One region of the Leptospira langatensis genome, then DNA from elsewhere that is predicted to be linked to it. Evidence: riboswitches for the same ligand, from Rfam matches in the RefSeq annotation. Region 1 holds a riboswitch; the other holds the start of a gene.
The links. A riboswitch is a leader RNA that binds a small molecule or an ion and turns the genes downstream of it on or off. The one in region 1 is predicted to bind cobalamin.
Positions count from the first base shown of each region.

Region 2: another riboswitch for cobalamin. It lies ahead of EHO57_RS17700 (CbtB domain-containing protein); the one in region 1 lies ahead of EHO57_RS11435 (LIC13354 family exoprotein).

Region 1 covers NZ_RQER01000006.1:460,629-465,715, reverse strand. Annotated here, with positions in the region: gene cobT (nicotinate-nucleotide--dimethylbenzimidazole phosphoribosyltransferase) at 1-683, opposite strand, end outside; gene EHO57_RS11440 (LIC_13355 family lipoprotein) at 711-1,571, opposite strand; gene EHO57_RS11435 (LIC13354 family exoprotein) at 1,602-2,180, opposite strand; adenosylcobalamin (AdoCbl) riboswitch at 2,371-2,502, opposite strand; gene EHO57_RS11430 (flavin monoamine oxidase family protein) at 2,653-3,993, shown strand; gene EHO57_RS11425 (toprim domain-containing protein) at 4,165-5,087, opposite strand, start outside.
Region 2 covers NZ_RQER01000011.1:360,890-365,976, forward strand. Annotated here, with positions in the region: gene EHO57_RS17685 (DUF3209 family protein) at 1-104, opposite strand, end outside; gene EHO57_RS17690 (CbiX/SirB N-terminal domain-containing protein) at 114-1,307, opposite strand; gene EHO57_RS17695 (CbtA family protein) at 1,304-2,140, opposite strand; gene EHO57_RS17700 (CbtB domain-containing protein) at 2,137-2,328, opposite strand; cobalamin riboswitch at 2,461-2,642, opposite strand; gene EHO57_RS17705 (hypothetical protein) at 2,896-3,741, shown strand; gene EHO57_RS17710 (catalase family protein) at 3,800-4,792, opposite strand; gene EHO57_RS17715 (SDR family NAD(P)-dependent oxidoreductase) at 4,789-5,087, opposite strand, start outside.

The DNA of each region.
Region 1 (5,087 bases):
ATCGGATCCTTTGCATTGACCGGATGTTTTTCCCTACATTGGGTCAGGATCTGCTTCTTGCGAGAGAGAGCTTGGTCGTCAAGACCAGTTCCTCTTCCCGTCATTTCTTCCGCGCTACGATCCAGGAATACGGAAGCGAGTAAGGACGCACTAGAAGTGTTTCCGATCCCCATTTCCCCAAAACCGATTACATTACAAGAAGAAGGAACCTTGGTCTTGGCAATCTCTCCTCCGATACGGATGGCTTCTTCGCATTCTTCTCTTGTCATTGCGGGTTCATTTAGAATATTACGAGTTCCTGATGCGATCTTTGCGGAAATAAAATTCGGATGTGCCTGTTCGAAATTTCCTGCGACTCCGGCATCTACCACAAGTAGGCTGATATCATGTTGTTTACAGAAGACATTGATCGCTGCGCCTCCGTTCAGGAAGTTCAATACCATTTGGTAAGTAACTTCTTTTGGGAAAGCGGAAACTCCCGAATCAGCCAGACCGTGATCTCCTGCAAACACAAGCAGATGAGGGTCGGTTAAAACAGGATGAACGGTATTCTGAATGGTTCCGATCTGATACGCGAGGTTTTCCAGCCTACCTAGAGCTCCTAGTGGCTTGGTCTTAGTATCGATCTTATGGCGTAATGTTTTGTCTAAATCCAATTGATGAACTTCTTTAGGTCTGATCACAGTTTTTCACATATAATAAATTTTTAATTAAGGACTAACCGATTTTGCGGCGACTCCGTCGATATCTGGATTGGCATGAGCGCTGTCTATAGGCAAAGAGCTGAGAATGGTTTTGGCAGCGGAGATCTTTATGTAAGTAAATCCATTTGTTTGAATATTACTCTTTAAGGTGCTATCGCAACCGCTTCCACTGTCACCAAAGTTAGCGTCAGATAGGTCGAAACCATCCCCGCCGCCACCTCCGTTCACTATATCCGTGTCGAATACCTCAGCAACCGTCATCGGATTCGAATCTTGGTTATAAGCTACAGGAGTAATTCCCGCAAAACGATTCCAGTATGTAGGGTTATTCGAGAATGTATAGGGATCGGAATTGGTATATGCCGGGTTCCAGCCACACCAATTCGTCTGATCATTCCCGACTTCAACGATCAACGGTTCTAGAAAAACCGCATTGAACGGATTGGAACTATTTTGGACTCCGACGAAGAATGGATTCTCGTATACGATGAAATCGATCCCAGTAGAAGGTTGCACCTTCCCTCCGGACCAACCCAGAATGATGGAGGCTCCGCTTCCGGTCGCAGCCAGAGTATAAACGTCCAAGGAGCCGTTGAATTCTCCCTGGCCTCGGACCCCATCCGCTGCACAGTTTGCGTTTTTATAACCGATACCGGTATTTCCGGGAGCAGAGATGAGTTGGTCCGCGACAAAAACACCTCTGCCTGTTTCAGGAACTAAGGAATCACAAGGACTAGAATAAGCAGGAGCGGATGAATTTCCAAGAAGTGCAAGCGCTGCAGCCTCATCTCCTCCTCCCGATCCTCCGCAATTGGAAAGGATCAAGCAGAGCGAAATGTAGAAGACCATAAATTTAAAAGTATTCATTTCATTGTCCTCACTAACACAAAATGGAGATCAGTTCTTCTGCAATCTGGTCCAGAAAGTCGGACTAAAGCCGCTATTCAATCCGCAACCAGCATTGATATTTGTAGGATCGGAATACGTATCAAGATCGTCCGCTTTAGCTGAAGCTAAGGTAGTTTGAGAAGAAACTCCGGAGAGGTCGGGGCAAAGATACAGATAACCGCCGTTATTCGTCCATCTGTACCAAGCAAAGTCTCCTTGGGAGTAACTCGAATCAGCTCTGAATTGAACATAGACAACTTGTTTAGCAACGTTGATCTCTTTGATGATCCCGTAGAGATAACTATTTCCATAAGTTGCATCGATAAATGTCTGCGCAACTAGTGTATTCGATATTGCTAATTCACCGGTGATTTGGGATCCATCTGCACTGTAAGAATCTCCAGGAAAATCGGGAGTTCCGTTATAAGCGGAATAATTACCTGCGATCGGATTCATCGTACTTAAAGCGACTAATCCTAGAACATTTTCGTCAGAATTGCCCGAGCTTGGTTCGAAACATCCAGTGTTAAAAAGAGAAATGGCGATCAGCACTAAGATCGTCGTGAACGAGTTGTTGATTTTTTTCATTTTATTCTCCTGATTTCGTCGGAATCTGGGAGAAAGAGAGCTTAGCAAAGAATGATACGTTATCCGACATAGCCACCTGAAGTGGTTTAGTCGATTCGTTCCTTAAACAAAAGATCTACTTTTCCGTTCGAGAGCCCCGACATCGCTTTCGGGGCCCCCTCGCAGAAGCGCGGATGCGCTGGTAGGCGAGATTTACGATACACCCCAACCTCGAGGTTTATTGTATCGCGGGGAAGATCTGGCTTATTCCATCCAAAGATGGACATCACAGTTGCGGGTCAGCGTGGGATTTACACCCAACTTCCTCCCTGAAAGCGTAGTACCAGGTTTTGTTTCGATACTTTCATTGGCAAGGCAAAAACCTGGACCGTTTTCTAAGAGAATGGTTTCCTAAAAAGTGAGAGAAAGATCTTTCTTTATGACCGAAAATAAGATCAGAGGATCCGTTTGAAGACTCTCTCGAGGACATGCGATGAAATTCAGTCGATCTACATTCTTAAAGGCCGGAGTCTTAACGGCAGCAGCACTACTAGGAACACGTAAAGGAGAGATCCGAGCACAAGGTACTAGCTCAGGAAAAAGAGTCATCATCTTAGGTGGCGGTCTTGCCGGATTATACTCTGCTTATCTATTAGGAAAGACCGGAAGCAAAGTCACTTTGATAGAAGCTACCGATAGAGTCGGAGGAAGGGTACGGTCCGTTACCGATCCTTCCGGGAACGTAGTGGACTTAGGCGGGGAATGGGTTTCTTCCGAGGACAAGACGGTGCGTAGTTTAGTAAGAGAGTTGGGATTGAAATTGCAATCTGCTCCTTTACAGCCGGATCTATTCTTAGGAACTTATAAGAAAGCAGGCGCTTGGGATATGAGTCCTGAGGCCCAAGATACCTTAAGCAAACTAGTAGCACAAAATTCTAAACTCAATACGACCCAACAACAAGAGTTGGATCGGATCAGCATTTATAATTATCTTCTATACCAAGGCATTTCTGCGGAGGATCTGGTATTATTAAACCATAAATTATCATTACATTATGGAGATGGTATTCGAGTTCTTTCTGCAGAGAAGGTGCTAGGAGATCTGGCACAATTCCCCAAACGCAATAGCCGCTTAGAAGGGGGGATGGAAAATTTAGCCAAGACTCTCGTGCTCAATATCGAGAATACAGAGTTCGTATTTTCCGATCCGGTTCTCTCCGTGGATCAGGATGCAAATGGGGTAACGGTGAGCACTGCCTCAGGAAGGAAATTCACCGGTTCCAATTGTATCTGCACGTTGCCTGTAAACCAGATCTCTAAAGTGAAATGGAATCCAGGTTTGGATAAGGAAAAGCTACTCGCCGCTCTTAGAGTAAGATACTCCCAGATATTCAAGACATTCTTAGTGCTCAAAGAGGCTCCTTGGGATTCTACTCCTTTCTCTGTTCATTCCGACGCTGCGGCTCAGTTCCTGTACGATGCCGGAACAAAATCCGACGGATCGGATAAGGTATTGGGGATTATTGCAAGTGGAGATAGATTTTCCGTATTCGATTCTGCCAACCAAGATCAGAAGGTCGAGTATATTCGATTAACCTTAAGTAGGCTGGGACTGAAGAACGATCTGCAGATCCAAAAAATATATTTTACCGAATCCAAAGGAGAATACGTTCCGAACGGGATTGCGATCTTTCCACCAGGAAGCTTCGGATCTGAAATTATATTGAGAAAGCCTTTCGATCGGATCCTCTTCGCAGGAGAGCATACCGGCGAGATTACGGGTACGATCGAAGCGGCTCTCAGCTCCGCGATCCGAGCGGTGAATTTGGTTTAATTGATGGAGAGCTTGCCTTTTATCGACTTTGCTATAAGATCTTAAAAGATAGAAAGGATGAGATAAATTCGTTTGGCGACAATGAAGGCACGAGTTTCTTAGTGATCCATCCTACTTCGAAAAACTAAATTTAAATAGAAACCCGGGAGTGCTCCCGGGTCCAGAAGGATCTTAGTCCTCGATCACACTCATTGCGTATTCGGAGATCGCATCCCTTCTTTGTTCTGCAAAGTCTTTGTGAAACCAAAGGTTTTGGATCTTAGAAGCCTCTTTCTTGTTCCCGATGGTGATCTTGGTCATACATTCATCCACCGCGAACTTCATTGCTTCCTTGCCTGTTTCTCCCAATCCCTTGTTCCGTTTTTTACGCAGGACCTGACCGCCTGATTTTTCCACTCTCTTGATCAAAGCATCGTAGTCTTTATCATCGATACAGAAGACAGTTTCCGACTTCTTTGCATCTCCCATTTTCACATCTACTTCGTAGAGAGGCGCGCTAGAAATATGGATCAGACCTAGTTCGAATAGTTCCGGCCAATACTCATAAAAGAAAGAAAGCATGAGTGAACGGATCGCGTATCCGTCAAAGTCCGCATCTGTAATGATACTTACTTTTTCGTAATTCAGCTCATCTATGGATTTTACTTTTTGGTCCAACGGAAGTCCGAGGATCGCAACTATGTTCTTTAACTCTTCGTTAGCGATTGCCTTTGCGAGAGAAACTCCCTTGCAGTTCATGGGCTTTCCTCTTAAAGGAAATAAGCCATGCAATTTCGGATTTCTAGCTGGGCGAAGACCTGCGATCGCCGAGTCTCCTTCCGCCACGAATAATACTCGACCCGGATCGTTTGGTTTTCCGGTAGGAGGCATGAGCTTAGGGATATTCATCTTGCTCGCCTTCTTCAATCCGCGTTGTGCGTCTTCGAAAGCCTTGAGCTGGGTTCTCTTTTCCATTTGGAGTTTTACTTCTTCCAAGAGGCCTGTTTTCTTGATGAATTTATCCAGATGCTTATCTACTGCGTTACGAATGTCTTCGTTCAAGTCGTTGATCAGATAGGATTTATCCTGGGACTTAAAGCGAGGGTTTAAGAGCC
Region 2 (5,087 bases), on a different contig from region 1:
TCAGGGCCTATTTCGTTCTTTTCATGTTCAATCACGGATTGGTCCTTGATCCCTAGGACATTCATCATCCCGATCCTAAGTGCAGCTATTTCATGGCATGCCATACTATATTCCTATTGCATAATATTGTCGACCAACCTGGATACGAGTCGGTCTTGTAATAAATGTTCGTTGACTAGATCTTCGGCGTCTTCTTGGTTCACTCTTTGGTACCATACACCGTCCGGGTAGACGACCACAGCGGGGCCTTCTCCGCACCTTCCCATACAAGAAGATCTTGATATTTTAAAGTCCTTGTTTTTTCCCTTTTCCTTTAGGATGGATCTCATTTTTGAGACGAGAGAGGAACTTCCCTTGTTAGCGCAATCAATACTGTCGCAAACAAAAACATGTTTCTTTAAATTACGATGCGGGAATTCGTGCGGAGCAGCTTGGTTATGCGTTTCTAAATGACGGATGCTCCAGAGAAGCGCTTTCAATCCGCCGACCTTATTCGAGAGTCCGGGAAGCTGAGATCTATACTCGCAAGTATCACAGGGAAGGGAAGATCTTCCGGAGATCGCGTCATGGATCCTTTCGTTCATTACGAAAAAAAGATCCGGATCAGGCCCTATGTAATCGGAAAGTTCCGTCTTGATCCAAGGGAACTTCCGAGAGAAGTCTTGGACGAGCTCTTGTATCTTTTGGATCAACCTTCCCCCGAAAAGGAAATACGGAAGCACCAAAAGTCTCTCAGGTCTCAGTTTAGCCGCCATCTCCAACGTTTCCGGAAGAAGGGGACTCGTGATTCCTATGAAAGAAGGAAGAACGAAGGAGAAGGAATTCCCTTCCTGAAAGAGACGGACCAATTTATAAAAATCGCTATTCGCATCGGGATCGGAAGAACCGCGATTGACCAGGATCACTCCGGTTTTCGCTTCTTGCTCGGGAGAAATTGAAAGAAGGGAATGGCTCCTTCTTCTCATCAGGTCGATCAGATTGGAATGGACTCCCAGGCTATTTGCGATCTTAAAGGAATGTTCCGGGAACTCGGCTCGAATTCTGTCCAAAACGATCGGAATATCGTTCTTGATATGGCCCGAAGTGAATAGAAATAAAGGAAATATTATAATATTAGAATGTTCTTTTGATAAATCCCGGAGCGAGGACTCCAGGTCGGGCTTCGCTAATTCAACGAATGCATGGCTGATCTTCCATTGAGGTTTGGTTTGCGCATAGGAGTCAACCAGAGAGATGAATTCCTGATTCGAATTCTCTTCCCTGCTTCCATGTCCTAATACCAAGATGCCCGGAGAAGTATGATTCATGCTCGCCCTAGATCGCTTATTGGGAGGGATCTCTTTCTTTGTAATAGGAAGAAGCAAAGAGATAGAACCAACCAAAAGAGAAAGTTCACGATCCAAGAGATCGTTTCGAATTTGGACCGAAGGTCCAAGGGAGTAATGGATTCTTCCGAAAGAATAGGAGCTCCAGATAGAAAGGGAAGGGAGATGCTCGCAAAGAGGACTGCCAATCCCAATCCCCATTTCCAGACTTCTCCGCGTTTAGAATACGCAAGAAGTCCTGAAAAGAATGCAAATCCGCAAGAACAAGAGAGTACGCAGAAATACCACCAAGTCTGTCTGGCCCCATAATCCGCTTCCCCCGCTAATCTTCCGGGGAGTTCAGGCGGTAGCCCCATCGCTGGGATCCCGAAGAATATTAGAAATCCTGAAACTGCAAATAGGATCGAATTTAAAAGGACTTTTAAGAGACTCTCTTTTCCTTCTACCGAAAAAGGAGGAAGAAAATGGGTCCAGAGAGCGCAGAGGATCCCGAATCCGATCCCTAAAAGGATAGAACCGAAAATGGTCCAGAGATTCCTTTTGGAAAGAATATAGGCCTCATCTTGTAATTTAAATTTATCTAAAGTATTTGAGGTATGAGGTCCGTTTGTATGAGAATGAGTATGTTGACTTTGCCCATGCACATTTAGATCAGCATCTACATGCGTTTTTAAGGGAGAAGTTTGCGTCTCAAACTTCTCCGCTTCTAAGATGAAAGGAGAATTCAAAAGAAAGATCAAGATCCCCAAAAAGAAGCCGGAGACTATTCCGGATAGTATGCCTATCCAAGTGACCTCTGCAAGATTCGATCTCAATGGCATGGAAATCCGGTAGAATGCCTTATATCATGGAAAGCATCGTGCAGATACAGCATAGGTTCCAAGCCAACGAAATAGACGATGGAAAGAGCAGAGAATGCCAAAACCAAGGCTAAGGAAGTCGCGATCCATGACCTGACGGCAACGGACGAGACTCCTGAAACGGAAATCGCGCGCATATACATCCCTCCTAAGAGATGATCACCTAACACGAAACAGACGAAATGCGAATATGACGCAACTAACCGTCGGTTCGCTATGTTAAAACAAAATTAATTTAGCTACGCATCCGTCTTACATCCGAGACTGGATACATACTTCAGGATCTTTGTGAGGCGTTTTCTGACTTGAGATCGACCTACTCGACACGTCTTCCCAGGTATGAACCCAGTGACATCGTGTGCCTTTCGTCCCTCTTACAGCGGCGGGTACCGTGACGGATTTGCACCGTCTTCCCATAGATGCATGGACATCTATGATCCTACAAAAATAGACTGAGATTCCAGGATTTAATTTCGTTTGAATGATTGTATAGCATTTTTTTAGTCCTTGGCCCTTAAAATTAAAGACCAAGGAATGCCGGAAGGACATGATCTAAGATCAGGGAGACTTCGGGCTGGCCGATAAATATCAAGATTTTCGCTTCATTTTTTCCCTTGTTCTCCCTTTATTCTATTTTCATTATACGTTATTCTGTATTATAGTTTGTGACCGGCTCGCTACGGCAGAGTGCGGCCGAAAGGATGTGAAAGATGCACAGAGAAAATAGGGTAACGTTTCTTGCAGTGGTTGGAGCGATTCTTTATATATTAACGAATTGCCAAGTAGTGGACCAATCTAACCAACGCGAGTTTGCAGATAACGAAGTAAAATTCCATTCTGTTACCGGAAATGCGATCAAAGCATATGCAAAGAATGATAAACAAACAAAGAAACCCTGGAAGGTAAGACTCGTCGCTTTGGGGATGATACCTAGTTTTGATCAGGACGTCTCAGAAGAAGCTTTTGAGAGCAAATTAAAAGTAATCTACGTAGATAAGCCTGAGTTAAAGAATTTAAGCAATGTATTGAAAGCGAATAAAGGAGAGACGCAGGCCGCACCTCCGATCCAACCTCCTGAGTTTTCCGCTTTTCTCGGACTGGATGCTTTTAATCTAGAAAAACTCGCAACGACAGCGACGAACTCTTCAAAACAGAAGAAGTTGCCTTTTTCGTTTTCTGGAAAAGATGGCGAGGAGGGAGAGCTGATCGTTTATTTATTTTTTCAGAATATTCCACCCGCGTTTAGTAGGGCGGGGATCGTTCCTGACTCCACCAAAGGACATCGGATCTTGGATTCTTCCATTCGAGTCAGTCTTTTCTTGAAAGAGAGCGGTTCTAAATTAGAATCCTTCCGCTGCCAAAAGCGTATTCTTACGGAGTATCCGAGCGATTGGTTGCTTACCGATTGGCTTTTGTCTAAAGGATCCACTGTAGATTCCCTTGTGATCGGCAAAGGGCTGCCGATCCGTAAGAACGAAATAAAGATCGGACAAGAAACCTACTCGGTTGAAGCTGTCCTTTCCGAATGTTTCCAGGGATTAGCGAAAGAGATCTGATCTACTGTTTCTTTCGGGGAAGTATATGATAAAAATAAGATATACTTCCCCTTGCGTCTCAAACGGCTCCGCGTCCTTTTTGGCTGGCAAAGTAGACATGCTTTCTGGCTCTCATCACATCTCCTAAAGGCTTATGCTCCAAGAGGGCTTCCCAAGGATCGAAAATAGTCTCTTCCACCTTTTTCTGAAAAGATTCCCCATCTGCGGAATTCAGGTCTTGTTTCGGAAGGATGAGTTTTGCGATCGTAAGATAGGGTGCCTCTGATTCCGGCCAATTTACGGATGCATCTTCGATCGGAGTCGTCTTCTCGTCCGCAAAGAATTGTGCCTGGAGTTCGTAAGTTAAGGATCCCTTTTGGAGCCTGGATTTCATATCCTCTCCCCAGTCTTTAGATGCATTCTTTTCGATCTTCTCTTCCTTGGGAGGCAGAAGGCGGAGCCTTCCCGCATACGCACCGAAAGAGATCGGTGCGGCACTAAAGAACTTCTCGGTTGCAAATCCGCTGAAAGGCTTATTGAAACTGGCGCCTGCCTTTTTGATCTTTGCGAGCGCTCCAAAGAATCCGTAAGTCTTAAATAGATATTTGAGTAAGGCTCCTCCTCCGTTTGCCGCGGCGACGACGATCCCGACAAATTCATCGCTTTTAGGAGAAGAGAAAGCCTCTAGGTTGATGAGCAAAAAATCCTGGAAGGATGTATTTCCATTTCGTAATGCACTTGGGCCGGATACTCCGCTGACCTTAAGTGCGAATCCTCGGATGTCTCCGATCCGGTCTGATTGTAGCTTCATGCTTCCGCTAGAGAGACGGATCCAAGTCTCGTAGCGCCCCGGTTTGGAGAATAGTCCTTGTTTGGCGTGTTCCGGCAAGTCCGACAAGACTTCCAGTTGGGCCTTGATCCCCAACAATTGCTTTCTATGCAAAGTGCGTCCTTTTCCGAATTTTGCCGAATTTACTTTTTGTATGGCTTGGAACTTCTTTACATATCCCGCATAACGTTCTTCCTCGTTAGCGGCTATATCTTCCTTCCAGTTCTTGCTGATCGGTTTCATTTTAGGCTCCCATTCTTCTTTTTTAATCTGGCTTGCGCCGCTTTCAGTTCGGAATCGGCAATTTTCAGGGTAAACTCCGGAAAATGTTTGAATAAGGAATATTGCAGCCAAGAATCCCAGCCGGTATATCCGAAGAATTTCCTATTCGGGATCCATTTCAGTATTGCCTTAGAAACACTTTCGATCGAATGCACTTTGTTCAAAGAAGAACCCATTTCCATCTCTTTACTGATAGGGGGCTTGTCTTCGTTCTCTTTTTCTAATCCGGGAGTGTTCGTAGTAGGTGGTAGGAATA